Regions from separate parts of the Arthrobacter sp. UYEF20 genome, predicted to be linked through region 2. Evidence: predicted binding sites of a transcription regulator. Region 2 holds the regulator's gene; the other holds the start of a gene.
What was found. Region 2 encodes HrcA, which represses chaperone genes, less so after heat shock. Its sites were predicted from a motif close to TTNGCACTCGNNNNNNNCGAGTGCNAA; they were not measured.
Positions count from the first base shown of each region.

Region 1: groL (chaperonin GroEL) is a predicted target of HrcA. The motif match lies at 17,493-17,519, and genes of this name have one in related genera.

Region 1 is NZ_JBEPNP010000003.1:299,266-318,704, reverse strand. It holds gene ABIB26_RS05635 (thiamine pyrophosphate-binding protein) at 1-9, opposite strand, end outside; gene ABIB26_RS05630 (SDR family oxidoreductase) at 6-812, opposite strand; gene ABIB26_RS05625 (acetate--CoA ligase family protein) at 824-2,908, opposite strand; gene ABIB26_RS05620 (Glu/Leu/Phe/Val dehydrogenase dimerization domain-containing protein) at 2,905-4,116, opposite strand; gene ABIB26_RS05615 (TetR/AcrR family transcriptional regulator) at 4,201-4,815, opposite strand; gene ABIB26_RS05610 (ABC transporter substrate-binding protein) at 4,962-5,828, shown strand; gene ABIB26_RS05605 (amino acid ABC transporter permease) at 5,837-6,937, shown strand; gene ABIB26_RS05600 (amino acid ABC transporter ATP-binding protein) at 6,946-7,689, shown strand; gene ABIB26_RS05595 (enoyl-CoA hydratase/isomerase family protein) at 7,724-8,494, shown strand; partial or broken gene ABIB26_RS05590 (transposase) at 8,532-8,860, shown strand; partial or broken gene ABIB26_RS05585 (L-serine ammonia-lyase, iron-sulfur-dependent, subunit alpha) at 8,877-9,308, shown strand; gene ABIB26_RS05580 (TspO/MBR family protein) at 9,310-9,879, opposite strand; gene ABIB26_RS05575 (lipid II:glycine glycyltransferase FemX) at 10,018-11,091, shown strand; gene ABIB26_RS05570 (threonine/serine exporter family protein) at 11,125-12,621, shown strand; gene ABIB26_RS05565 (siderophore-interacting protein) at 12,869-13,708, opposite strand; gene ABIB26_RS05560 (uracil-DNA glycosylase) at 13,774-14,574, opposite strand; gene ABIB26_RS05555 (DUF3263 domain-containing protein) at 14,667-14,984, shown strand; gene ABIB26_RS05550 (LytR C-terminal domain-containing protein) at 15,066-15,683, shown strand; gene ABIB26_RS05545 (cold-shock protein) at 15,844-16,047, shown strand; gene ABIB26_RS05540 (ABC transporter substrate-binding protein) at 16,122-17,384, shown strand; gene groL (chaperonin GroEL) at 17,700-19,337, shown strand.
Region 2 is NZ_JBEPNP010000005.1:114,179-123,849, forward strand. It holds gene lepA (translation elongation factor 4) at 57-1,910, shown strand; gene hemW (radical SAM family heme chaperone HemW) at 1,953-3,191, shown strand; gene ABIB26_RS07865 (DUF4870 domain-containing protein) at 3,252-3,671, opposite strand; gene ABIB26_RS07870 (DUF3097 family protein) at 3,801-4,649, opposite strand; gene hrcA (heat-inducible transcriptional repressor HrcA) at 4,889-5,902, shown strand; gene dnaJ (molecular chaperone DnaJ) at 6,007-7,134, shown strand; gene ABIB26_RS07885 (16S rRNA (uracil(1498)-N(3))-methyltransferase) at 7,137-7,943, shown strand; gene ABIB26_RS07890 (GerMN domain-containing protein) at 7,967-8,866, opposite strand; gene ABIB26_RS07895 (PhoH family protein) at 9,324-9,671, shown strand, end outside.

The sequences.
Region 1 (19,439 bases), on a different contig from region 2:
GATGCTCATGAATTGCCCTTTTCATCCGTGTAGACGGACTTGCCCAGCCACTGGCCGCCGTCGACGACGAGAACCTCGCCGGTAATGTAGTCGGCACGGTCGCTCATCAGGAAGGAAGCCGATTCGGCAATCTCTTCCGGACTCGCGAACCGTCCCGCGGGCACGCCGCCCTGGACGCGGGCGCGTGCGGCATCGGTGCCCCACAGGGCCTTGCCTGCCCCCTCGGTCTCTGTGGGTCCTGGTGCAATGCAGTTGACGCGCACGCCCCGGGCAGCCCATTCGACGGCAAGCGTGCGGGTCATCGCTACGATGCCCCCCTTGGCGGCAGCGCTGTGGACAGTGCCGGGATGGCCGTGCCAGGCGTAGGTGGCGATGACGTTGAGGATCGAGCCCGAACCGGCTGCGAGCATGTGCTGGGCAGCGGCGTGGGTCGCATAGAAGGAGCCATTCAGGACGATGTCGATGACGGCCTTCCACCCGTTAGGGCTGAGGCTCTCACCCGGCGCCACGAAGTTGCCTGCGGCGTTGTTGACCAAGCCGTCGATGCGCCCTTCGCGGGCCACGACGCCGTCGATCGCCTCGGCAACGGCTGCGGCGTCGCGGACATCGCACTGCACATAGTCGGCCGATCCGCCGGCTGCGGCGATCAGTTCAACGGTTTCCTTGAGCGGCTCTTCGCGCCGGCCGAGGACAATTACTTTGCCGCCGGCAGCACCGTACCTTTGGGCGATGGCCCGGCCGATGCCGGAGCCGCCGCCGGTCACGACGGTCACGCGCCCTGCGAACTCATTGCGGATGTCAGGAACGCTCACGGGGTTCTCCTTCATGCTGTGACCGCGGTGGCTGGGACGAGCAGGGCGTCGACGGCCAATGCACCCTGGGGTGCAACACGGATGGGGTTAACTTCGAATTCGCTCAGTTCGGGGCTGGCGGCGATGGCTTCCGAGCCGGAGACGACGATGGCCGCGAGGGCTTCGATGTCAGCGGCTGCGTTGCCGCGCCAACCGTCCAGCAGGGGGAAGCATCTGAGCCGCCGGATCATGCCGAGCGCGGTGGCGTGGTCCACCGGGGCGAGTTCCACGACGACGTCACGGTGAAGCTCGGCCTCCGTGCCGCCCGCGCCGACTGCGATTAACGGCCCGAAATCCGGGTCCTGCCGCCCGCCGACGAGCATCTCAACCGCGCTGGACCGCGTGTCTTGCTCCTCCACAACATACTCCCCGTCACCGAGGCGCCCCCGCATATCCTCGTAGGCGGCCACTAGTTGCTCGAGCGAATCGAGGCCAAGCTTGACGCCGCCGTGCTCGCTCTTGTGCTCGAGCCAACCCGCCTTGAGGACGAGCGGAAAGCCCAGCCGCTGGCCGGCCTGTTCCAACTCCTCCCGGGAGGAGATCCGCCTTCCGGCAGGGACGGCGATGCCAAGCTCGGCGAGGAAGCCCCGTGCGGCCCAATACCCTGGCTCCGGAAGGCTCCGGGCGGCGTCGGGCCCTTTAGTTTCACGGCCCGGCCAGGCTGCCAGATCCGCCGCCTGGGCCACCGCTTTCATGGCGAACTCGATGCCGGCAAACACGGGGATTCCGTGGTCCCACATCCTGCCCACGGCTGTTGAGTCCGGACTCATGCTGTGCACAATAAGCGGCAACTGCGAGCTCCGGGCGGCTTCCCCCATGCGGTCGATGACGGCAAGTTCAGCATCCTCGATCCCCGCCGTATCTTCACCGTAGCAACCCAGATAGCCGGAGAGTACGACGGCGTCGACCTCGCCGGACTTGAGGAGCCGCTGGCTCAGTTCCGCGTAGACGTTCAGATCCGCCTCCCCGGCACCGGCGAGGTCGACCGGGTTGGAGACGCCGGCTCCGACCGGCAGGATCCGGGCCAGGCTTGACTGCAGAGCATCTGAGAACACCGGGGTGGCCAGACCGCAGGCCGCGGCGACGTCGGCGGCGATGCCGCCCTGTCCTCCGCTGTCACTGACGACGGCGACGCGCCGGCCCCGCGGCTTGGGGGCAACACCCAGGTAGCGCGCCACGTCGACAAGTTCATTCGGCGTGGACACCCGGATGGCGCCGGCAGCACGGCAGGCCGCGTCGACGGTGGCCAGCGCCGAGGTCAACGAACCGGTGTGCGAGCGGGCGAGCCGCTGGCTGCCCTCGCTCGCGCCGGTGGTCAGGATGATCGTCTGTTTCCCGGCTTCGCGCAAGCTGCGCAGGGTCTTCACCAGGCGCCGGCCATCAGCGAAGCTCTCAAGGTAGAGGGCGATCATCTGTGTCGCATCGTGGTCCAGGAGGTCTTCGAGCAATTCGGGGGCGCCGACGTCGAGCTGGTTGCCCAGGGAGATGAAGCGGGACACGCCAAGTCCGGCGCGGGCACCGAGCTTGGCTATCTCGGAGCCGAGTTGGCCGCTTTGCGAAACGATTGCCAGGGAGCCGGCCTTGAAGTGGCCCCAGGTGAGCTGCAATTCAGCGGGGGCATCATAGAGCCCCAGGCTGTTGGGGCCGATGATGCGTGCTCCAGCGGCCCTGATCATGCCGCCGATGCGCTCTTCGTCCGGCACGCCGGCGGTGATGCCGAGGAACGCCTTGACGCCCTTGGCAAGCGACTCCACCACCACACCTTCAACGAATCGCGGAGGGACGGAGAGGACCAGCAGTTCCGGCGCTTCGGGCAGTTCCGAAACGCTCGGGTAGGCGCGTTCCCCGTGCACTGTCTTTGCCGTGCTGTTGATGAGATAAACGGGACGGCGGTGCCTTCCACCCAAGGCTCCTTGAGCCAGCCAGTAGCCCCATTTCGACGGGTCATCGGAAGCGCCCACCACGGCAACGGATACCGGGTTGCGGAACGGATCAAGTGAGGACGGGGCCAGGACTTCGCTGTGGAACTCGCTAACGAGCTGCTCGTGCTGTGTCATGACCGCCCAAAGCGGGTCTCGATCGCCTGCAGCTGGTCAGCGGTGAACGCCAGGGCAGCCTCGCGGAGGGTGATGCCGCGGTGCCCTGCCCGGGCGAACATATCGGTGACTATCCGCCTCATCTCGGAGCGGATTTTGGCCTCGGACTGCTCGGCGTCGTCGCCAATGTCACCGAACAGCGTCCACCACCACCATGCGTTGGTTGCCGAGTTGGACACGAAGTCCGGTACCACCTGCGTGCCGCGGGCGGCCAGGAGAACCTCGGCCGCCGGCAGCACCGGCATGTTCGCCGCCTCGACGATGAGCGATGCCGTGATCTGGCTTTGGTTTTCCGGGGTGATGCAATAGGAGATCGCGGCCGGCACCAGGACATCCGTTTCCACGGCAAGCCACCGGCTGCTCGGCAATTCCGCGTCTTCGGACCGCAGGGCGGACCTGTCGATTTCGCCGAAGGAGTTCCGTGACTTCAGCAGGGTTTCTACGTCCAGGCCCGCGGGATTGACAATGACTCCGTTGGCATCGGCAATACCGACGACGAGCATTCCTGCCCGGGCCAGGTACCGGGCAGTCGCCCCGCCCATCGAGCCAAAGCCCTGGATGACCACCCGGGTTCCGGCGATTGGCCGGCCCAGTTCGTCAAGGGCCGTCAGTACCGACTCCGCAACACCGAGTCCGCCGGCCAGCTCGCCGAGTCCGATGCCGTCCACGTCGATGCGGAAGGCCTTGTCCAGGCGCTCGATCGCGCTTGCCCGGTCTTCAAGCAGCGGGTAGACGGCCTGAATCGAACTCTGCAAACCGAGCTCGGCGATGACGTTGTCAATGAGCTTCTGTTGAAGCCCCAGGTCCTCGCCCATTGCCCAATGTGTCTCGAGCAGGGCGCTGATCCCGTGGATGTAACGCGCCAGGACACCGCGCATGTCCGGATCGTGGGGATCGCAGTCGATTCCGCCCTTGGCCCCGCCGAGCGGCACGTAGCGATTCTCTGGCCGGTAGTAGAGGCTCTCCTTCAACGTCATGCCCGCGGCCAGGCCGCGGACCTCTTCGAGGGTGCAGCCTTTCCGCATACGGAGACCGCCGCTGCAGACTCCTCTGACAAGACGGTCAATGACGAGAAACCCTCGGCATCCACTCACAGGATCGGTCCACGTCACCTCAAGGAGGGGCGGCTGCGTGGTCAGCGTGTGCTTCTCTTCGACTGCGATCGACATAGCTCGGCTCCTGATTCGCATGCAACTTCTTACTGAATGATGAGTCAGTCTGTATTGCATCTTGAGAGCTTGTCAAGAGGGGTCTCATCCGGGCTGCGGCACGAGGTCCGATTCCTCGACGCCAAGCTCACAGGCCACCTGACGAACAAGCCAGCCACGCAGGACCCCGCGCTTGAACTCGACCTTGTGAACCAACATCCGCACGGCGAGGCCGTCGAGGAGGGAGGTAATCCTGGTGGCGGCATCATGCGCATCGTCGGTGTGGAAGACGCCCTCAGCCACGCCTTCATCGATCACCCTGGCAATGACGCCGGTCCATTGGTCCTGGAGATCGGAGAAAACCTTGGAAAGCGTCATATCGCGCATGGCGGCGGACCAGCCGTCCACCCAGACCTGCCAGCCCCTGGCCTGCCCTGTTGGCGCATACCAGTCGAGGGCAGCCATCAGCCGGGCGGCGGGCGAAGTGGTTTCCCGCATGATTCGATGCAGCTTCAGCAAGTCACGTTCAGCGGCGTGCTTCAGCGCTTCGACAAGCAGGTTCTCCTTGGTTTCAAAGTGGTAGATGATCAACGCCGGGCTAACATCCATCGCACTCGCAACGTCCGTAATCCGCATCGCAGTCATGCCTTTTTCGCGGATCTTCTTCAGGGTCGCCTCGAGTACTTCCACCCGGCGCGCCTGGGCGCTCATTCTCTTCATGACTCGCACTCTATCGGCGCCCTCCGTCCGCAGAAACATTTGAGGAACGGTTGACATGCCGTGTGAGGCGCGGCACAGTCTAGCTATTACCTGTACAGCGAGTCAGTACCGGGTTTCCCTGTCAGCAACAGAACGGAAGCGAAACGATGGCTAGATACCGGCTTGGAACCATTGCGGCAGCTGCTGCCGCGGCGAGCCTGACCCTGTCCGCCTGCGGCGGTGCCGCCGCGCCGAAGGCCGGCGACTTCGGCTCCTGCACGGTTTATGGCGAGAAGGGCTCGATTTCGATCAATCCGGTCACGCCGGACACGCTCACGGTCCAGACAAACCTCCCGTCGCCCGGCTGGTGGAAGGGCACATCTCCCGAAACCATCGATGGCGGCTATGAATATTGCCTCGCCGCGAACATCGCCCACCGCGCGGGCCTGTCCAGCGTCAAGGTCATGAATGCGTCCTTCGATGCACTCGTCGCAGGCCAGACCAAGGACTACGACATCGCGATGGCCCAGGTGTCCATCACGCCGGCCCGGGAAAAGGTGGTCCAGTTCTCCCAGCCGTACTTTGACTCCAACGTCGCTGTCCTGGTCAAGAAGGGCTCGGACCTTACGGCGGCCAACATCTCCTCAATGAAGCTCGGTGTTGCGCTGGGCACCACGTCGGTGGACTTCGTGAAGGATAAGACCCAGCCTTCCACGCCGGCCAGAGTCTTCCAGGACACCGACACCATGGTGACCGCCGTGGCTTCCGGACAGATTGACGCAGCCGTCCAGGACACGGCGATCCTGCTCGGTTTCGCCAAGGGTTCCTCCGGTGCCCTGGAAGTTGTAGGGCAGTACAAGACGGGCGAGCAATACGGCGCCATCTATCCGAAGGGTTCTGCCAACGCCGCACCGATGGACAAAGCAATCGCCGCAATGAGCGCTGACGGGACACTCGAAAAGCTGTCGGCCAGCTGGCTTGGCCCGACGCTTGGCGGGGATCCGGCCAAGGTTCCGGTGTTCGCGGCTCCATGAATGACCTGATGACTACCCGGGAAGGTGTCCTGGAAACCGTCCAGCCACGCCGCTCCACTCCATCGGCTGTCCTGCCGCTGGCCGCCACCGCGATCATCGTCGTGATTGTCGCCGCAGGAAGTGCCTACTTTGCACTCAGCGGCGTCCAGGCACTGTACGGTTCCTACGGCCTGGCCACCGCCCTGGTGGTCACGCTCGGTTCCGTGGCGGCCTGGGCGCCGGTCATCCCGGCCATCCGGGCCTTGGCCCGGGCCAGGCGGCGGAGCTCGTTGATGCGCCAGGACAGGATCGTCGAGGCGCGCCATACTGCCGCCCTCGGGCGGGAATCGGCCTTGACCAGCATGGGCTATTCGGCGGCGGTGTTCCTGCTGGCATGCCTTGTGGGCTTTGCCGTGACAAACGACGGCGCCATTGCCCGTACCTTCCTTCGCGGTTCGTTCATCGCCGAAACCTGGGGGGACATTGCAAAGGCTTTCTGGGTGAATGTCCAGGTGTCTATCGGGGCCGAAATCCTGGTCCTGGTCCTCGGCCTGGCCATCGCCATCATGCGGATGCTTCCGGGCCGGGCCGGTCGGCCCCTGCGCGCCATCGCAATCCTCTATACCGACACTTTCCGGGCCATCCCGGGAATCATCGTGCTCTACCTGGTGGGCTTCGGCTTGTCGCTGGCAAAGGTGCCGGTGTTCAAGGACCTGCCGCCCATCTGGCTGGCCATTTTCGCCTTGACCCTCACCTATGGGGCCTATGTTGCCGAGGTCTACCGCGCCGGACTCGAGTCGATCCACCCCAGCCAGTGGGCGGCGGCACGCTCCCTCGGTCTCTCCTACACGATGACGTTGCGCAAGGTCATCGTGCCGCAGGCCGTGCGGCGGGTGATCCCGCCGCTGCTGAACGACTTCATCGGCCTGCAAAAGGACACGGCCCTCATCGGCGTCATGGGCGTCATCGACGCGTTCACCCAATCGCGCTTGGCGGCATCGTCGGTATTCAACCTGTCGCCGGTTGCCGTGGTCGCCATCATCTTCGTACTGGTCACCATCCCGCAGTCCCGCTTTGTGGACCGGATGGTCGAAAAGGATCAGGCTCGGCGTCGAGCCGGGTCAGATTAGGAACCGCCATGACATTTCTGCAGATCCGCGACCTCCACAAATCCTACGGCCAGACGCCCATCCTCCAGGGCGTCTCGCTCGAGGTAGCCAAGCACGAGGTCGTCTGCCTCATCGGGGCTTCCGGCTCCGGTAAGTCGACCCTGCTGCGTTGCATCAACGCGCTGGAGAACATCAGTTCCGGCGAGATCCTGGTTGGCGGCGACCAGGTGACTGGCCTCGGCGTCGATCTCAACGCGCTGCGCCGGAAGGTCGGGATTGTTTTCCAGTCCTACAACCTCTTTCCACACATGTCGGTGCTGAACAACATCACCCTGGCTCCCACCATGATCGGCGGCATCCCCAGGGCGGTCGCCGCGGAGCGAGCAATGGAGCTGCTGGACAAGATCGGCCTCAAAGACAAGGCCGGGTCCTACCCGGACTCTCTGTCCGGGGGGCAGCAACAGCGCGTCGCCATCGTCAGGGCCATGGCCATGGATCCGGAGGTGCTGCTGCTCGACGAAATCACGGCCGCGCTCGATCCCGAGCTCGTTGGCGGCGTACTCGAAATTATTCGGGAACTTGCGGTCGGCGGCCTGACCATGCTCCTTGCCACGCACGAGATGGGATTCGCACGGGAGGTTGCTTCACAGGTCTGCTTCCTTCACCGAGGCAAAATCCTCGAACGTGGAACCCCCGAAGAGATTTTCGAGAACCCGCGGGAAGAGCGGACCCGGCAGTTCCTCAGCCGCGTGCTCACAGCCGGCAGGATCTAAGGACCCTGCCGGGCAGGTCAATGGAAGGAAACGAATGAACTTCGAGCACATCAAAGTCACGCGGGACGGCGCAATCGTGTGGCTGACATTGAATCGCCCGGAACAGGCCAATGCCCTGACAATTGCCATGGCCGAGGACTTCTGTGCAGCCGTATCCGAGGCCGAGGCCGACCCCGGGTGCCACGTCCTCATTCTTCAAGGTGCCGGCAAATACTTTTGCGGCGGCGGCGACTTGGCCGGCATGGCGAATTCCGACGATCCCGCCGGCTTCCTGCGGACTCTTGCTGGAAAAATGCATGAAGGACTTCTGGCCCTGGCCCGGTCCAGGCTCGTGACAGTAGCCGCCGTGCAGGGTGCAGCAGCCGGGGCGGGGCTCGGTCTGGTTCTCAATGCCGACTTCGTGATCGCCACACCAACCGCATCGTTTCTGAGCGCCTACTCACGCCTCGGATTGACCCCCGATTGCGGAGTCTCCTACCTGCTTCCCCAGGTGGTCGGACCGCGCCGCGCCGCGGAGATGGGCCTGGGCGGCCGCGTGGCAGCTGCTAAGGAGGCCTTGGACTGGGGGCTCGTCACAGAGCTGGTTGAGGAATCCCAACTGCATGGCAGGACCGTGGAGCTGGCAGCGCAACTCGCCGGTGGGGCCACCCAGATACTGGGCCCGACGAAGCGGCTGCTGACCGCGGCAAGACTCTCGGCTTATGCCGGGCACCTCGCCGACGAGGTCCAGTCGATTACAGCCATGATCTCCCAAGCAGACACCGGCAGCCGCATCGCGGCCTTTGTGGAGCGCATAAAGGTTTAGGGCCCGTTGACAGGGGGTGCTGGACGGGGCGCGGCGCAACTCCCGCAACGGCAGAAACACCCAGCAGATCCATACCCTGCAGCGGCCGGTGGAGATCACGGTCCCGCGGGACCGGAAGGGCACGTTCGAGCCTGTGATCGTGCCGAAGGGCCCGCCGGCTGGGCAGGGTCGAGGACATGATCCTCTCCCTTTACGCCCCGGGATATCGGTTCACACCTGGAGGAAACCTACGGGGCGACCGTCTCGGCAGCGACGATCTCCAGGGTCACGGAAGTGATCGCGGATGTGATCACCCAGTGGCAGAACCGGCCGTCGGAAGCGGTGTATTCCATCGTCTATCTCGACGCGATCTGGCTTAAAATCCGGGGACCGCAACGAGACGATCGTCAAGTTCCTGCTGACCGCCGCCGCCGTCGGAGTGCTCTACAAGGAACAGGCCTCGATCTCCGGCGCCGAGGTCGGCTGCCAGGGCGAGGTGGGCTCGGCGTCGTCGATGGCCGCCGCCGGCCTGGCCGAAGTCATGGGCGGCACGCCCCAACAGGTGGAAAACGCCGCGGAAATCGCGATGGAACACAACCTCGGCCAGACCTGCGACCCGATCGGCGGGCTCGTCCAGATCCCCTGCATTGAACGCAACGCGATCGCCGCGGCCAAAGCCATCAATGCCGCCAAGACGGCGCTCTGGGGCGACGGCACGCACCGGGTCTCCCTCGACGAGGTCATCGTGACCATGCGCGAAACCGGCAAGGACATGTCCTCCAAGTACAAGGAAACCGCCACGGGCGGCCTCGCCGTGAACGTGGTGGAGTGCTGAATCAATTGTTCAGCGCTGCCCAGAGGTTCAGCGACGAGGCAAACACAATCCAGGCGACGTAGGGCAGCAACAGCAGCCCGGCCGTGCGGCTGATCGGCCCGAAGTAGAGCACCGTGACGGCCACGGCCACCGCCAGGGCCACGATGATGGCAAAGGCGATCCACAGCGCCGGGGTGCCCATCGCCGGGTACAGGCCGAAGAAAACCGGCGTCCAGAGCAGGTTCAGCGCCAGCTGCACGGCGTAGGCGGTGAGGGCGGCCCGGGACCGTTCGGCGCGGCTGTCTTCGGTCCGGCGGCGCCAGACCAGCCACGCCGCGAAGGCCATCGCGAGGTAGAGCACCGTCCAGACGGGCCCGAACACCCAGTTCGGTGGCGACCACGGCGCCTTGTCTGCGGTGGCATACCAGCCGTTGACGTTGTTGGCGGTGGCCAGTCCGCCGATCCCCGCAACCAGGGCGGAGGCCGCGAGAAAGACCAGCAGTCCCAGCAGCTGGGGACCGATCGCGAGCTTTCCGGTCGGATGTCCCGTGGTTCCGGATCCTGCGGCTAGTGATTGCTGATCAGGCGGCATGCTTCCAGCGTAGCGGCTCCGTTCCGGGTCTGTTCGAAGGCCGGTTCCGCGCCTGAGCACGGGGGCGGGCGGATAGACTTGAGCGTGCATGTCCGCATGCCGCCGAAGCTCGTACCGCACTGATTGGATACCGCACCCTTGCGTGAATTCACTGCCCGCTTTGCCTCCGCCGACGAGATCGCCAACTGGGATGCCCACGTCACCGCGAACCCCAATGGCGGCAATCTCCTTCAGTCAGAGGCGTTCGCGGAGGTCAAGCAGCACTTCGGCTGGAAGCCACTCCACCTCGTCTACGAGGCGGCCGACTACACGAGCTACAACCTCGTCCTGGAGAAGTCCTTCCCCCTCCTGGGCAAACTCTGGTACCTGATCAAGGGCCCGGATGTCGCCTCTGTCGAGGACATTCCCGGCATCGCCGCTGCCAACGCGGACTTCGTCAAGCGCGCCCGGCTGGGCGTCTTCGCCATCAAGATCGAACCGGACATCGAGCTGAGCGATGAGGCAAGGCGTGTCATTGAAGGGGCCGGGCTGGTCAAGACCCACAACCTGCAGCCCAATGACTCGACGGCATTGCTGGATATCTCGCCGGAGGACAACCAGCTGTTGCGCAACCTCCATTCCCGCGGCCGCAACGCCGTCCGCCGTGCCATCCGCGAAGGCGTGGAGGTCCGCAACGTGGAGCCCACCGAAGAGAACTTCCGCGCCATGTATGCGTTGATGACCACCACAGTGGAGGCCAAATCCCAGGTCCGGGTCCGTGAGTACGAGTACTACCGCCGGTTCTGGACCAACTTCCTCGACCGGGGCCAGGGCCGGCTGCTGTTCGTCCACGAGAACGGCGTGCCGTCCGTGGGCGCCTTCGTCATCAACTACGGCCGCAAGGGCACATACAAGGATGGCGGCTCGCTGCAGAAACGCAGCCAGTACGGCGATTCCCACCTCGTCCAGTGGACAGCCATCAACCAACTCAAGGAGGTGGGCTGCACCGAATATGATTTCTGCGGCACGCCCCCGAGCGACCAGCTTAAGGACACGTCCAACCCGTTCCACGGCTTGGGCCTGTTCAAGACCAGCTTCAGCAAGACCGTCACGGACTTCGTCGGCTGCTACGACCAGGTGCTCAGCCCGCTGAAGTACAAGGCCTGGATGGCCGCGGGGGAGCGCCTGGCCCGCCAGGTCTACACCCGCCTCACAGGCCAGCAGTTCTACTAAACCGGCTGCACACAGGAAATTGAGGAGGCCGGAATGACCAAGGAACCCGACGGCCACGGCAGGCCGCACACGGACGGACTGCCCCCGACCGAGCCGATGTCGCCCATCCAGGTGCGCCAGAACGCCGCCGCGAAGCGTATGTTGCGGCGGCTGGTCCAGGGCGAGAATCCGCCGACAGCCCCCATGAGCATCGTGGACCGGCTGGCCGGCAGCCCCTACGCCAACCCGATGATCCAGGTCGGCGGCGTAGACACCTCGGCCCGCAAGACCATTGACTTTGCGCTGCATCTGGCCGAGTCCATGTTCCGGTACGGCGCCGGAGCCCTCGAAGTCGAAACCAGCATCATCGCCATCACGGCGGCCCTGGGCCTGAAGAACATCGAGGTGGACATCACCAACCAGTCGGTGGCCATCAACTACGCACCCAAGGACCAGACCCCCATCACCCTGCTCCGCGTTGTGCGGTCCTGGACCAACAATTACGCGGGTCTGGCAAAGGTGCACCAGCTCGTCACGGACATCGTCGCCGGCGGGGTGGGACGCGAGGAGGCCGTGCGCCGGCTCGAGGAAATCACCCACAGTTCCAAACCCTTCCCACGCTGGATGGTCACGGTGGCGTACGGGGTGTTCTCGGCCGTCTTCGTCGGTGTGCTCGGCGGCGGGCCCGGCGCCTCCGCCGTCGCCTTCCTCTCCAACCTGCTGGTCAGCCTGCTGGCCCGAAAGCTGGCGCGCTGGCGCACGCCGGACTTCTTCGTCACCGCCTCGTGTTCCTTCCTGGTCACCTTTGTCGCCCTGCTCCTGTGGCGGTTCGGGGGCTTGGTCGGGATCCAGATACCTCCCGCCATCGTGGTGGTCGGGGGCATCCTGCTGCTGCTGCCGACAGGACGGCTTGTCTCCTCGGTGCAGGATGCGATCAACGGCTTCCCGGTCACGGCGGCGGGCCGCTTCCTCTCCACCATGCTGACCTTCGGCGCGCTCGTCACCGGAATCGCCGTCGGCTTCGTGGTGGGGGACATGACCGGGATGGAGCCGATCAACGTCACCGAAACATTCCCTCCGGCGTATCCGTGGTGGGCCGTGGGCATCATGATCGCCGTTGCCGTCGTCGCGATCGGGATCACCGAACAGACCAGCTGGACGCTGCTGCTCCCTACCGCGGCCGTGGGCGTCATAGGCTATCTGGTCCTCATCGGGGGAGCCGCCCTGGGGATCGGGCCGCGGTTCGCGCCGGCTCTCGCCGCGGTCGTGATCGGCCTGCTGGCCCGTGTGGTGGCCCTGCGGATGGGTGCACCGCAGCTGGTTGTGGCCGTTCCGGCTGCCCTGATCCTGCTACCCGGACTCACTATATTCCGGTCGATGTATGTATTGACGATCGAGGAATCCGAGATCCTGATGGGTGCCGGCGGGATGCTCAACGCCGGCGCCATCGTGCTGGGCGTTGCGGCGGGCATCGTGCTCGGAGACACCCTCGCCCGGCCGCTGACGGGGAGCCTGGCCAGCAACGAACGACGCCGGGCGCGGCGCCGCTGACATGAAAATGACATTTTCAGCCCGGAACGGGCGTCCCACAAGGGACACATTGGCTGGTGGTCATTTTCGTTAGTTCGTCTGGGGTTCAGGGGGCCAAAACCTCTTCGGGTCGGGAGGACATGCCCATTCCTCGCGCCCGGGTCCGGACATAATCGGACTATGTCCATCCGCGGCTCCGGCGCGGGGCATGTCCGTGAGCCCGGCCACCCGCCGCCGGGACCTGACCGCGGCGAGCTGACGCTGCCGGTCAGATCTGCCCTACGGGTAGTTTCTTCTCCGCCTGGAAGTCGTCCTCCACGCGGCCCTTCGCCCAGTAGCCGGAGAGCGAAACCTGTCCGCGCTCCAGTCCGCGCTGGGCATAGAAGACGTCCCGCAGACTCTTCATGTACCCGCGCTCACCGTGCGCGAAGACTTGAACCCGGCCGTCTGGCCATTCGGTGTCCCGCACGGCGTTGACCAGCAACTCGCCGGCGCCGGCAGGCACGCCGTCGCGCAGGAGCCACCGCAGTTCCATGCCGGCCGGCGCGGCGACCGCCTGGATCTCGGCGTCGCTGTCCACCTCCAGGAAGGCGAGGCCGCGGGCGTGCTCCGGCAGGGATTCGATCGCGGCGCTGATCGCCGGCAGGGCGGACTCGTCGCCGGCGAAGAGGTGCCAGTCCGCCGTCGGGTCCGGGTTGTAGCCGCCGCCCGGCCCGGTGAAGACGAGGCTGTCGCCGGGCCGTGCGGAAGCCGCCCAGGGTCCGGCGAGGCCCTCATCGCCATGGATCACGAAGTCGATGGCGAGCTCCCCGGCCGGCTCGTCCACCCAGCGGACGGTGTAGGTCCGGGTGTGCGGCCACTCTTCGCGCGGCATGGATTCCCTGATGGCCCAGAGGTCCAGCGGCTCCGGGTAGTCGATCCCGGGCTGCGGGAACGCAATCTTGATGTAGCGGTCCACGAAACCGTTATTGACGTAGCCGTCAAAGCCCGGGCCGCCCGCGACGATCCGGACCATATGCGGGGAGAGTTGCTCGCGGCGCAGCACGGAGAGGTTGGTCTGCGGTCGCGATTTCCGGCTTGCCGAGGTGGTGGCGGGAACTGAAGTCATGGGCTAAGCCTAGCCAAGAAGCCTGTGTATGAAGCGTGCCCGTGACGCCGGACAACGAAGCCCGGCTACGGAAGCGGTGGCAGTTCCCAGTCCACCGTGCCGTTGCCCTGGGCCTGGAGCAGGGCGTTGGCCCGGCTGAAGGGGCGCGAGCCGAAGAAGCCCCGTGAGGCCGACAGCGGGCTGGGGTGCGCGCTGGCGATCACCGGCGCCGGCCCCAGCAACGGGCGGACGGATTCGGCGTCCTTGCCCCACAGGATGACGACGAAGGGCGCCGGGCCGCCGGCCGCGGTCCGGCGGTTCGTGACTGCGCTGATAGCAGCTGCCGTGATCGCTTCCCAGCCCTTGTTGCGGTGCGATCCTGCCGCCCCAGCCCGGACGCTCAGGACCCGGTTCAGCAGCAGGACACCCTGCTCCGCCCAGCCGCCGAGATCCCCGTGGATCCGCGGCGGGAGGCCAAGATCGGCGTCGAGCTCCTTGTAGATATTGGTGAGGCTGCGCGGGATGGGACGGGTGCCGCCGTCCACCGCGAAGGACAGGCCCACGGCGTGGCCCGGCGTCGGGTAGGGGTCCTGGCCCACAATCAGGACCCGGACGCCGGCCAGGGGCTGCCGGAACGCCCGCAGTACGTTCGACGGCGGCGGGAGCACCTCGTGCCCCCCGGCGGCCTCCGCCGCGAGGAAGCCCAGCACCTGCCGCAGCTGCCGTTCCACGGGAATCAGCGCCTCAGCCCAGTCGGGCGCGACGAGTTCGCTCAGCGGCAGGCGTGCCAGTTCGGCGAAGCCCAAGGTGTCACCGGCCGGCCGTTCCAGCTCGAACAGTGCATCGGAATCACCGGGGTCAGAGTGAGGGGAAACGGAAGCAGGCACGGCTCCATTCTTGCAGGGCGCCAAATGACAACCCTGTTATTCGCCCGTAGCATGGGCACTGACCTTTGTCGGATCCAGCCAGGGAGTGTGTCGTGGCCGAAGCAGTACCGGAGCACCTTTCCACGGCGGAATCAGTTGCCGGGGATTTCCGCAGCGAGTCGCCGCTGAGCAGCCGCGACCAGCAGATGCTGGCCCTGGAGCGGCAGTGGTGGAAGTACGCCGGGGCCAAAGAACAGGCCATCCGTGAGCTCTTCGATCTGTCCGCGACGCACTTTTACCAGATCCTCAATGCGCTCATCGATACCGAGGATGCGCTGGCGCACGATCCCATGCTGGTGAAGAGATTGCGTAGACTACGTACGTCACGCCAACGTGCCCGCACTGCTCGCCGCTTGGGTTCAGACGCGTAAAGCACGGCCGGATGCGCAGGCGATCTGCGCGGAGAAGGCCCTGGCAACTCGTAAGAAATCAGCAAGGACGTCGTTTTTACCATGACCAAATACGCGCGGGATGAATTTGACCGGGTCCCGGAGACCCCCACACGGCAGGGTGTCCACCGTGCAGCCGCCGAATCCCGACGCCGCAGCCTGGGCCCCATCCTGGCGGTCGGCGCCGCCGCCCTGGTGATCGGCCTCGTGGCCTTCCTGTTCCTGCCGAAGCTCGGCTTCAACCCCGCCGGAAACTCAGCAGCCGTGACTGCCGAACAGCCTGCCGGGAGTCCCACCGCCTCACCGGCGCCCAGCGCCACCAGCACGGCTCAAGCCAGCCAGCGCGCCACCGGCTCCGCAACACCGTCCGGTTCCGCATCACCCACAGCCACGCCGGACGACGCCGTGGACAAGACGCAGCCCGTCACTGTCTACAACGCCAGTGGCACGCCTGGACTGGCGGGCCGGGTGAGCACAAGAGTCGCCGCCGACGGCTGGACTCCGGGACCGCTGGGCAACTGGACCGGCGCGCCGCAGACGGGCTCCGTGATTTTTTACGACGGGCCGGAGCAGAAGGCCAACGCCGAAGCCTTGGCCTCGCTGCTCGGCATCCAGGCCCTTGTCGACTCGGCCGAGTTCAACATGCCGCTTGTTGTCGTCCTGGGACCCGGCTTCCAGTAGCCGGTTTCGGTTACGCCTGAATAACTATTAGCCGCCAACGCGGTCCGCAGCCTGCACTCCCGCGCGCTGCCGCGGGTACAGTATTTTGCGGACTTCGTTTCGCATTCCGCGGCGCACATCGGGGTGGGCCGCCCGCAAGCTAGCTGAAAGTGTGGACACCATGGCATTGGGAACCGTCAAGTGGTTCAACGCCGAAAAGGGCTACGGCTTCATCACCGTGGACAATTCCGGAGACGACGTCTTCGTGCACTGGTCGGCCATCGTGGGGGAGGGCTACCGCGCCCTCGACGAAGGCCAGCGCGTGGAACTGGAAGTGGGCGAGGGCGAGAAGGGCCCACAGGCCGAAAGCGTCCGGCCGGCCTAGTGGCACCCCCCGCGGCAGCGCACGTCCGGCAGGTTCCTGCCGGACCGAAACCCGTTCGACGCCGGACGGCCGCCCTGCGGCTGGTCCGCTGCGCCGCGGTGGGGGCCGTTGCGGTGCTGGCGCTGGCTGGTTGCCTGGCGCCCGCGGGCGGCGCCCGGGTGGAGCGCGCTGACGCCAGCGGGGACGGCACGCTGAGGATTGGCCTCATCCTGGACAACACGGGCAAGCAGGATTTTCTCAACGCATCCCAGCTCACGGCGGCGAAACTTGCCGTGAGGGAAATCAATGCCGCCGGCGGTCACAAGGGCAAGCCGGTCGAGCTGCTGCCGGAGACCATCAGCTCTGACGCGGCCGCCCAGGCCAAGGCGCTCGCGGCCGCCAAAGCCGACGTCGTGATCGGGCCGACGGACTCCAGCCGCGCCCCCGGCGCCATCGATGTGCTGTCCAACGCGAAGATCGCCTTGATTTCCCCTGCCAACGCGGCGAGCGGTCTGAGCACCTACAATAGCGGCGGCTATTATTTCCGCACCTCCGCTGCCGATGTCGCGCAGGCCTCGGTCCTGGTCAAACTCGCCCAGGACGGCGGCGCCAAAACGCTCGCCATCGTGTACGAGGAAGGCAGCTACGGTACAGACGTCTCCACTGCCGTGGGCGCTGCCGCCAAACAGGCGGGCCTCGGGCCCGTGGCCGTGGCTTCCTTCAAACCGGGCCAGGCGCAGCAGGCGGCCGCGGCCGCCAAAGCAGCGGCTCCGGACGCCGTCGTCCTCGTCTCCCGTGACGGAGCGCAGGGCGCCATTGCCGAGCTGAACAACGCCGGCCTCGCGGGACGCAAGCTCATCCTCAGCGACGGCGCCGTCAGCCAGTACGGCTCCGGTCTCGGCTCCCGCGCCCTCGACGGGGCCCGAGGTATCCTTCCGGGGGCGTTTCCGTTGGCCCACTTCCAGGGCGAACTGGTGGCGGTTGATCCGGGCCTGAAAGACATGACCTTTGCCGCGGAAACCTACGACGCCGTCAACCTGGCCGCCATCGCGGCGGCCGCGGCAGAGGACGACGCCGGCACCTCCATTGCGGCCCGGCTGATTGCCGTCTCCGGCGGCAGGGCCCAGACCGCCAACGGGGCCCAGCCCTCCGGCGAGGCTGCGGTGTGCACGTCCTACCAGAAATGCGTCGAGGTCCTGCGTGCGGGCAACCGCCCCGACTACGACGGCGAATCCGGGCCGATCAACTTCGATGCCAATGGCGACGTCACGGCGGCGAACTACATGGTGTTCGGCTACGGCGCCGATAACAAGGCCGCCATGAGCGGAAGCGAGACGGCCCGCAGCAGCGGCGGCTGATCGCTCGTAGCGTATTGTGCCGCAGCACAAGCCGGGCAGAGAGCCGATGCGGGCCCGCGCGGGAGGCACACTGGTTGCACTCTCCCCGGGGGAGTGCTAATTATTGACTTAGCACTCCCGCGTATTGACTGCTAAAACGTCGCCCGGTTCGACCGGCCGCGAAGTGAGGCAGCCGGACCGGAAGCGAAAGAAATACCAGGCTGGGTGAGATCCCGGACCCAGTGGCGTACAGAGGCCGCCGGGGAAGGATCGTCCGTCGCGGGCACCGCAGCCAGGTTCATTCTTAACGACTGTCCCGAAAGGACTACTGCCGTTATGGCCAAGATCATTGCATTTGATGAAGAGGCACGCCGCGGTCTTGAGCGGGGCCTGAACATCCTCGCCGACGCCGTCAAGGTCACCCTCGGCCCGCGTGGACGCAACGTCGTCCTCGAAAAGAAGTGGGGCGCCCCCACGATCACCAACGATGGTGTTTCCATCGCCAAGGAGATCGAACTGGACGACCCGTACGAGAAGATCGGCGCCGAGCTGGTCAAGGAAGTTGCCAAGAAGACGGACGACGTCGCCGGCGACGGAACCACCACCGCAACCGTGCTGGCACAGGCCCTGGTCAAGGAAGGCCTGCGCAACGTCGCGGCCGGCGCTGATCCCCTGTCCCTGAAGCGCGGCATTGAAAAGGCTGTCGAAGCCGTCACCCGCGAACTCCTGGCCTCGGCCAAGGAAATCGAAACCAAGGAAGAGATTGCCGCTACCGCGTCGATCTCCGCCGGTGACGACGAAATTGGCGCCCTGATTGCCGAAGCCCTGGACAAGGTCGGGAAGGAAGGCGTCATCACTGTCGAGGAGTCGAACACCTTCGGCCTGGAGCTCGAACTGACCGAAGGCATGCGCTTCGACAAGGGTTACATCTCCGCTTACTTCGTCACCGACGCTGAGCGCCAGGAAACGGTCCTCGAAGATCCGTACATCCTGATCGTCAACTCCAAGATCTCCAACGTCAAGGAACTGGTTGCTGTCCTCGAAAAGGTCATGCAGTCCTCCAAGCCGCTGCTGATCATTGCCGAAGACATCGAGGGCGAGGCCCTGGCCACCCTGATCGTCAACAAGATCCGTGGCACGTTCAAGTCCGTCGCCGTCAAGGCTCCGGGCTTCGGCGACCGCCGCAAGGCGCAGCTCGCGGACATCGCCATCCTCACCGGTGGCCAGGTCATTTCCGAGGAAGTCGGCCTCAAGCTTGAGACTGCCGGCCTCGAACTCCTGGGCCGCGCCCGCAAGGTCGTTGTCACCAAGGATGAGACCACCATCGTCGAGGGTGCAGGTGACGCTGACCAGATTGCCGGCCGCGTTTCCCAGATCCGCGCCGAGATCGAGAACTCCGATTCGGATTACGACCGCGAGAAGCTGCAGGAGCGCCTGGCCAAGCTGGCCGGCGGCGTTGCAGTCATCAAGGCCGGTGCCGCAACCGAGGTCGAGCTCAAGGAACGTAAGCACCGCATTGAGGACGCAGTCCGCAACGCCAAGGCTGCTGTCGAAGAGGGCATCGTCGCCGGCGGTGGCGTTGCCCTGATCCAGGCCGGCGCCAAGGCATTCGCCAACCTGCAGCTCGAAGGTGACGAGGCAACCGGTGCGAACATCGTCCGCGTCGCCATTGACGCCCCGCTGAAGCAGATCGCATTCAACGCCGGCCTCGAGCCGGGCGTAGTCGTGGACAAGGTCCGCGGCCTGCCCGCAGGCCACGGCCTGAACGCTGCAACCGGCCAGTACGTCGACCTGCTGGCTGCCGGCATCAACGACCCGGTCAAGGTCACCCGCTCTGCCCTGCAGAACGCGGCTTCCATCGCCGGCCTGTTCCTCACCACCGAGGCCGTTGTGGCCGACAAGCCGGAGAAGAACTCCCCGGCCATGGGTGGCGGCGACGACATGGGCGGCATGGGCGGCATGGGCGGTTTCTAACCACCCGGCTCCTATGCCACTGAACATATAGTTCGACACATATAGTTCGACGACGGCGGTCTCACCTCAGGGTGGGGCCGCCGTCGGCGTTAACCCGCCCGC
Region 2 (9,671 bases):
GCACGGGTCCGTGAAAGCCAATAGTCCAGCAGTACAGCCAACAGTAAGGACCCTGCGTGTCTCCCATGGCCCGCACCGCCCCGGTGCCCGCCGCAACAGATCCGGCCATCATCCGGAACTTCTGCATCATTGCGCACATTGACCACGGCAAATCCACGCTGGCGGACCGGATGCTCCAGTTCACCGGCGTCGTACAGTCCCGCGACATGAAGGCCCAGTATCTGGACCGCATGGACATTGAGCGCGAACGCGGCATCACCATCAAGTCCCAGGCCGTCCGCATGCCCTGGGAGCTGGAGGGCACCAGCTACGCCCTGAACATGATCGACACCCCCGGGCACGTTGACTTCACCTATGAGGTGTCACGTTCACTCGCCGCCTGCGAAGGCGCGGTGCTGCTCGTGGATGCGGCCCAGGGCATCGAGGCCCAGACTCTCGCCAATCTCTACCTGGCGATGGAAAACAACCTCACGATCATCCCGGTGCTGAACAAGATCGACCTCCCGGCCGCCCAGCCGGAGAAGTACGCGGCGGAACTGGCCAACCTGATCGGCGGCGATCCGGAGGACGTGCTGCGCGTCTCCGGCAAGACCGGCGCAGGCGTCGAGGTCCTGCTGGACAAGATCGTCCGCGACCTTCCCGCCCCGGTGGGCGACCCCAACGCCCCCGCACGTGCCATGATCTTCGACTCGGTCTATGACACCTACCGCGGCGTGGTCACCTACGTGCGTGTGGTAGACGGCATGCTGCACCCCCGCGAACGCATCCAGATGATGTCCACCCGCGCCACCCACGAACTCCTCGAGATCGGTGTCAGCTCTCCGGAGCCCACCCCGTCCAAGGGCCTCGGCGTCGGCGAAGTCGGCTACCTCATCACCGGTGTAAAGGACGTCCGCCTGTCCAAGGTCGGCGACACCGTCACCAACCTCGCCAAGCCGGCCACGGAATCCCTTGCCGGCTACGCGGATGCCAAGCCCATGGTCTTCTCCGGCCTGTATCCGTTGGACGGAACGGACTATCCGGCGCTCCGCGATGCGCTGGAGAAGCTGATGCTCAACGATGCCGCGCTCGTGTATGAGCCTGAGACGTCTGCCGCGCTGGGATTCGGCTTCCGGGTGGGTTTCCTCGGCCTGCTGCACCTGGAAATCACGCGGGAGCGGCTCGAACGCGAATATAACCTGGACCTGATCTCCACCGCCCCCAATGTGGAATACGAGGTGACGCTGGAGGACAAGAAGATCATCCACGTCACCAACCCCAGCGAGTATCCGAGCGGCAAGATCGCTGAAGTCCGCGAGCCGATGGTGTCCGCCACCATCCTTGCGCCGAACGAGTTTGTCGGCGCCATCATGGAGTTGTGCCAGAGCAGGCGCGGCGTGATGGGCGGCATGGACTATCTCTCCGAGGACCGGGTGGAAATCCGGTACCGCCTGCCGCTGGCCGAAATCGTCTTCGATTTCTTCGACATCCTCAAGTCCAGGACCCGTGGCTACGGGTCGCTGGACTGGAAGGCCGACGGCGAGCAGGTGGCCGATCTGGTCAAGGTGGACATCATGCTCCAGGGCGAGCAGGTTGATGCCTTCTCCGCCATCACGCACCGTGACAAGGCCTACGCCTACGGTGTGATGATGACTGGCAAGCTGCGCGAACTCATCCCGCGCCAGCAGTTCGAGGTGCCCATCCAGGCCGCCATCGGCTCCCGGATCATTGCCCGCGAAAGCATCCGCGCCATCCGCAAGGACGTCCTTGCCAAGTGCTACGGCGGTGACATCACCCGAAAGCGCAAGCTGCTGGAAAAGCAGAAGGAAGGCAAGAAGCGGATGAAGATGGTGGGCCGTGTGGAAGTGCCGCAGGAAGCGTTCATCGCCGCCCTGACCACGGACGAGTCCAAGGACAAGGCCAAGAAGTAGCGGTGCCGGATATGACTGTCCCCATGCAGGCGGGCCGGGCCCGTGCCTAGCGTTCTTCCCCTGGGCGACCCGGCTCCGCCGGACGGCCTCCTCCCGGCCCAGGCACTGGAGGGCGCCGCCGGGCGGGCCTTCGGGCTCTACGTGCACATCCCGTTCTGCGCCGTCCGCTGCGGTTACTGCGACTTCAACACCTACACCGCCACCGAGCTCGGCGGCGGCGCCTCGCAGGACGCCTACGCCAGCACGGCCATCTCGGAGGTCGACTTCGCCGCCGCGGCGCTACGGGACAGTGGCCTGCCCGCGAGGCCGCTCGGGACCGTCTTCTTTGGCGGCGGAACACCGACGCTGCTCCCCGCCGAGGATCTGGGCCGGATCCTGACCGCCGCCATCGCGGCGTGGGGTCTGCAGCCCGGGGCCGAGGTCACCACCGAAGCGAACCCGGACTCCGTCACGCCCGAATCCCTGCAGCTGCTGGCCGACGCCGGGTTCACCCGGGTTTCCTTTGGCATGCAGTCGGCCGTCCCGCATGTCCTGAAGGTGCTGGACCGCACCCACACGCCCAGCCGTGTCCCGCAGGTGGTCCAGTGGGCCCGGGAGGCGGGCCTCGCCGTGAGCCTGGACCTGATCTACGGCACCCCGGGGGAATCGCTCGAGGACTGGCGCTACTCGCTGGAGACTGCGCTGTCCTACGGACCCGACCACATCAGCGCCTACGCGCTGATCGTCGAGGAAGGCACCAAGCTCGCCGCCCAGATCCGCCGCGGCGAGGTGCCCGGAATCGACGACGACGACCACGCCGCCAAGTACGAGCTCGCGGACGAGCTCATCTCCGCTGCCGGCCTGGGCTGGTACGAGGTCAGCAACTGGGCGCGCACGCCGGAACAGGCCTGCCGCCACAACCTCGCCTACTGGCGGGGCGAGGACTGGTGGGGGATCGGTCCCGGGGCGCACTCGCATGTGGGTGGCGTCCGCTGGTGGAATGTGAAGCACCCCGCGGCCTACGCGAACCGGCTGGGTTCCGGGCTCTCGCCTGCTGCCGGACGGGAAACCCTCGACTCCGAGACCCGGAACGTGGAGCGCGTCATGCTGGAAGCCCGGCTGAGTACCGGGCTGGACATCCCGAGCCTGGGCGGCCTGGGGGACACCGGGCGGCACGCCGTGGCGGGGCTGATTGCCGACGGCCTGGTTGATCCGCTGGCGGCCTTCAAGGGCCGGCTGGTGTTGACGCTCAAGGGGCGGCTGCTCGCCGACGCCGTGGTCCGCCGGATCCTGCCTGACTGAGCAGACTAGCTGACCAGCCGGGCCGGGCAGACTTGCTGGGCTGCCGGGCTGGGGATGCCCCTACTTGATCCAGCGCAGGTTGAACTCATAGCGGTGCGGCTGGCCACGGTTGACATGGATGCCCGCGGCGACGGAGAAGCACGTGACGGCAATCCAGATCACGGTGGCGAGGACGGCAAACAGGTTTCCCACCACCGGCACGAAGACCAGCAGGTTCGCGAGCACGGCGGCGATCGTCGGGGGCAGCGTGAAGTTGAGGGCTTCCTTGGACTCCTGCGCCGTGAACGGGCCGCGGTCCTTGAAGATCAGGTAGATCAGCAGCGAAGGAACGCAGCCGAGGATGCCGCCAAAGTGCGCCAGCGTGGCCCACTGCCGGTCCTCGCTGGCCGTCAGGGGCAGCGCATTGGCGGGAACGCCATGATACGGGGGCTGGCCATGGCCGGCCTGATTGCCCGTGTGCTCGCGTGCGTCTTCTGCCACGGTTTAGTCCTTCGGATTGCTGTGATGCGTCGTTGCTGGAAGTTGTTGCCAGTAGTGCCGGAGCCGCGCAGGGTGCGCAGCCACCGCTCCAAGAATACGTGCTCGGACGCCGAATCGAGGATCGGGCCCTCAGGGAACCGTGAGGAAATCGATGACCTCTTCCACGCGGCCCAGCAGTGAGGCTTCCAGATCGGCGTAGTTGCGGACGGCGCCGAGGAGCTTCTGCCAGCCCAGACCGACATCCTCCTTGCTGCTGTGCGGCCAGCCGAAGGCCATCAGGATGCCGGTCTTCCAGTCCCCGCCCCGGGGGATGACCGGCCACTTCTCGATCCCCAGCACGGCGGGACGGATGGCCTGCCACACGTCCACGTACGGGTGCCCGGCAATCAGCACGTTCCCGGCCGCGCCGGGGGAGGACATCACGGCCTCGGCGATCCTGGACTCCTTGGAATCCGGGACCAGGTGGTCTACCAGGACGCCGAGCCGGCGTCCTGGGCCGGGCCGGAACGCGGCGACGGCGGCCGAGAGGTCATCGATGCCGTGCAGCGGCTCGACGACGATGCCCTCCACCCGGAGATCGTCACCCCAGACCTTCTCCACCAGCTCGGCGTCGTGCTTGCCTTCCACCCAGATCCGGCTGGCCTTGGCCACCTGCGCGCGCCGGCCCTCGACCCGGACCGAGCCGGAGGCGGTGCGGGTGCCTGCAGCGGCCGCAGCAGGCCGCGGGGCCGGCGGCATCAGCCGGATCGGCTGGCCCGCCAGGAGGAAGCCGAAGCCGAGCCGGAAGGACCGCGACTTGCCGCGGCGGTCCTCCAGGGCCACCACATGCATCCCGCCGGACTTCTCCACCCGGGTGACGGCCCCCACCCAGCCGGACTGCACGTCCTCGAGCACCATTCCGCGTTCCACGGGGACTTCGGGCAGCTGGGGCTTGGCGGGCGCGGACAGGTCCTGCGGGCCCCAGTTCTGGTATGACATCTGTTACACTGCCTTCTTTTACACTGCCTGGCGCTCGAAATGATACGGCGGGCTGTGCCCGAAAACCCCGGCCCCGGAAACGACGCCTGGAGCGAATCCAATGCTAACAACGCGGCGACTCATATTAGACTGGTTAGCACTTAGGCATGTCGAGTGCTAACCACGCCCCGTGCGGACCGCCTCCCGGGCGCGGCCGGACGGGCGGCACCGGATGCGGGACAGTCGATTGGAGGTGCGGCGTGAGCGAACCACGCAAGCTCGAAGTGCTGCGCGCCATCGTGGAGGACTATGTCCATTCGCGGGAACCCGTCGGCTCCAAAGCCCTCGTGGAACGGCACCATCTGGGCGTGTCCAGCGCCACCATCCGCAATGACATGGCCGCACTGGAAGATGAAGGCCTCATCACGGCGCCGCACACGAGTTCCGGAAGGATTCCCACGGACAAGGGCTACCGGCTGTTCGTGGACCAGATCTCCGCCGTCAAGCCGCTCTCCCCGGCGGAACGCCGGGCCATCCAGGCGCTGCTGGAGGGGTCCGATGACCTCGACGACGTCCTCGACCGGACGGTGCGGCTCCTGTCGCAGCTGACCAACCAGGTCGCCGTCGTGCAGTATCCGCATCTGAGCCGGGCCAAAGTGCGGCATATCGAATTTGTCCTGCTGGCGCCCCGGAAGGTGCTGGCGGTCCTGATCGCGGACACCGGCAAGGTGGAGCAACGGGTGATCGACGTCGGCCAGGACCTTCCGGAGGAGGCCGTCGCGGAACTGCGGTCACGGTTCCTGGGCAGCCTCTCCGGGACGCCGCTGAACCTGCTGCCGCAGCCGTTGCAGGCCGTGGTGGTCAGCTGCCCGCCGGCGCGGCGCAGCGCAGCGCAGGCACTGGCCAGGGGGCTCGAAGCCCTCGCCGCAAGCAGCCGCGAAGAGCGCATGGTCATGGCCGGGACAGCCAACCTTGCCCGGTCCAACGTGGACTTCCCGCTGAGCATCGGTCCCGTGCTGGAAGCACTCGAAGAGCAGGTGGTCATGCTGCGCCTGCTCAGCGACATGGCAGCGGACCCGCGCGGAGTGACTGTCAGCATCGGCCGGGAGAACCCGTACGACGGGCTCGCGGAGGCGTCGGTGGTGGCTACCGGCTACGGCCCGGACGCCACAGCCAAGGTCGGTGTGCTGGGTCCCACCCGGATGGACTATCCGACCACCATGGCCGCCGTCCGTGCGGTGGCCCGCTACCTTTCCAGGATCCTCGGGCCCTGACCGCCCAGGCAGCGGCCGCCGCGCCGCTGTTGGCCAGGCTTCTTGCCCCTAACAGCCAGGCTTCTTGCCCCTAACAGAAGTACAACCAGGAAGAGATACAAACTTTGAGCAGCCACTACGACGTTCTTGGAGTCTCCCGCGAAGCAACGGGGGAAGAGATCAAGAAGGCCTACCGCAAGCTTGCGCGGACCCTGCACCCGGACGTGAACCCCGGCGACGACGCGTCAGACCGTTTCAAGGCCGTCACGCACGCCTACGAGGTGCTCTCCGACCCGCAGAAACGCCGGGTCTACGACACCACCGGCAATGAGAACGGCACGGACAACGGCTTCGGCGGCGGCAGCTACGCCGGCCAGGGCTTCGCGTTCCAGGACATCTTCGAGACCTTCTTCGGCGCAGGCGGCCAGGCCGGTCCGGCGTCCCGGGTCCGCCGCGGCCAGGACGCGCTGATCAGCGTCCGGATCGAGCTCCGCGACGCGGTGTTCGGCGTGAACAAGAAGCTTGAGGTGGACACCGCCGTCACCTGCCCCACCTGTGACGGCTCCTGCTGCCGGCCGGGCACCCGCCCGGAGCGCTGTGACATCTGCGGCGGCAGCGGCCAGGTCCAGCGTGCCGTCCGCTCCATCCTGGGCCAGGTCATGACCACGGCTCCCTGCGGCAGCTGCGAAGGCTTCGGCACCGTGATCAAGGATCCCTGCAACGAGTGCGCCGGCCAGGGCCGGATCCGCAGCCGCCGGACCCTGACCGTCAAGGTCCCGGCCGGCGTCGCCACCGGCACCCGCATCCAGCTCTCCGGCCAGGGCGAGGCGGGTCCCGCCGGCGGACCCGCGGGCGACCTCTACGTGGAGATCCGGGTCAACAACGACGCCACCTACGTGCGCGACGGCGACGATCTGCACGCGAGCCTGAATATCCCGATGACCGCCGCCGCGCTCGGCACCGAGCTCACCCTCGATACCTTTGACGGGCAGCAGGAGATCGACGTCAAGGCTGGCACCCAGTCGGGCGAGGTCATCACCCTGCGCGGACTCGGCGTCACCCATCTGCGCGGCTACGGCCGCGGGGACCTCAAGGTCCACCTGCAGGTGGAGACCCCGGGCAAGCTCGACTCCGCCCAGGAGGACCTGCTCCGCCAGCTCGCGAAGCTGCGCGGGGAACAGTTCACCGAAGGGAAACTCGCGGCGAGCGGCGGGGTCTTCGCCAAGCTCCGGGACCGGCTCGGTAACCTGTAGCGGTGAGCAATCCGGTCTTCTTCACCGCCCCGGGAACACTGGACCAGCAGGTCCCCGGTTCCGCCTTCGTCCTTGACGGCGCCGAGGCCCGCCATGCGGTCACGGTGAAACGCCTCAGCGTCGGCGAACCGGTGGACATCGCCGACGGTGCCGGGAAGCGGCTCACGGGAACGGTGACGGCCGTCGCGCCCGGCGAACTGACGGTGGAGTGCGCCGAACTGACCGCGGAACCGCGGCCGGACATCCGGCTGGTCCTGGTGCAGGCCCTCGCCAAGGGCGACCGGGACGAGCTGGCGGCCGAAACCGCCACGGAGCTGGGGATCGACGCTGTCATCCCCTGGCAGGCGGAACGCTCGATCGTGCGCTGGAAAGCGGAGCGGGCGGCGAAGGCCCATGCAAAGTGGCAGTCCGTCGTGACGGCAGCCGCCAAGCAGGCACGCCGCGCCTGGATTCCGGAGGTCCGCTCCGCCGTCGACAGCGCCGGACTTCAGGCGGCTGTCGCCGCTGCAGGTCTCGCCATCATCCTGCACGAGGACGCCGTACGTCCCCTGCGGCAGGTGCTGGAGTCCTGGCAGGCGACGCCGGACGCGCCGGCCACACAGGCCAGCCGGCCGGCCCCAGACGCGCCGGACGCCGCCCGTGAGGTGTTGCTGATCGTGGGCCCGGAAGGCGGCATCAGCCCCCGTGAAGTGAGGAGGCTGTGCGACGCCGGCGCCGTCACCGCCCTGCTCGGCCACCACGTGCTGCGTTCGTCCACCGCCGGCCCCGCCGCGACCGTGCTGGCGAGCGACATCCTGGGCCGCTGGTAGCGGCAGGCCCTATTTAGCAGGCTCTATTTAACTGTGAAGCCGCGAGTGTCGACGTTGAGGTCCTGCGACGGGTTGCCGTCCTGCAGCTGGGAGACCTTGACCTCGTAGTTCCCGGGGCCCAGCTTCACCGAAAGGCTGAACAGTCCGGACTGGCCGGCGTCCGCGGAGGCCGGGGTGTTCCCGTTCAAGTAAGTCGTCTTGACGCTGCCGTCGACCCGCAGGATCTCCCAGCGGAGCTTCCCACCCGGAACGGTGCTCCGGCCGCTGACCTTGACAGCGCCTTCCTCCATCGAGGTGCCTTCCTGGGGGTCGATGATCCACACCGGGGCAACCATGCCGGAGCTGCGGGACGTAGGGGAACCGAGGCGGACATGATTGAAGGCGACATAGTCCGTGTGGCCGTCCACGAGCACCACCACCTGGATCTGCTGCCCGGAATCGATCAGGCCCGCGCTGGCACCGGCTGCCGTCGCGGTGTAGACAAGCTGCTGGATGGCGCGTTCGGCCATTGCCGCATCCACATTGGAGTTGAAGGCGTCATCCGAGAGGTCCACGGTGATGACGTTCTTCCCGGAAATGGAGGTGGCCAGTTTCTTTGGGTTCTGCCAGGGGGTGAAGAAGTCCGGATCGAGCGGCTTCTCGGACATCATCACCCGGAGCGCACGCGTCACGGGGTTGTCCTGGTCCGGAACGTCACGGAACTCACGGTAAAGGAACATGTTGTTATTGCTGCGGCCGATCCAGTAGACCGGGGCCTTGTTGGACGCCTGGGTTGTTTCCAGCGGGGCGCTGGTGGTCGGGGCGCCGGGGGAGGCCGGACTGGACAGCCGCTGCGAGGGGGCATTCGAGTTGGTGATACCGGGTTGGGGGGTGGCCACGCAGCCGGACAGGACAAGCGCCGCGGGCAGCACCAGCAGCAACATGCCGGGGCGAATGCGCCCGACTGTCGACGTCTGGCTGGTGCCACGCTGCCTGATAGCTGCTTCCTTTCCTGTTCCATCGGTCTCCGGGCCTGCCCTCGCCATGTCCGCCGAGACGGCCGGAAGCACTGCTCCCGGGGCGGCCGATTCCCAGCATGGCATATGGTCCACGCGCAGGACCGGGGTTTGGGCCCGGGTCCCGGAACTGCAACGGGAACGATATGAGGCCGATACAAAGTTGATACCTAATGTCGGAATTCGCGGCTCGACGGCGGCCCAATCGCGGCCCAATGGCGGCCCGCCGCGGCGTGCAGCGTCCTGCGCTGGCGTAAGATGGAAGGACCCGGAGAGACCGGAACCAGAAGGCGAGCACGCTGTTGGCGAGCACCGCCGTCGGGCCGGATCAGCGGGACAGATCAATTCCGAACTGGAGGGGACCAGAGGCCCGCGGGCCAACACCATGACTGAAGCAGCGAACGGCAAAGCCCGGATCAGCGCCGCAAGGCGCCCCGCAGGCGAATTTCCACACTCCCTCCCAGGGTTGCGGACGGAGGTGGTCCTGTTCGACAACTCCGACCAGATGGTTCAGTCCCTCGGCAGTCATGACGAAGCCCTGCGTTTCATTGAGAGCCAGTTCCCGGCCGTGGACTTCCATGTCCGTGGCAACGAGCTCTCGATCAGCGGGTCGTCCGCCGATGTGCCCCGGATCATGCGTCTGCTCAACGAGGTGCGCGGCCTCGTCGCCCGGGGCACGGTTATCACCCCCGCCGTGCTGCAGCAGCTCGTGTCGCTGCTCCGGAGCCAGTCC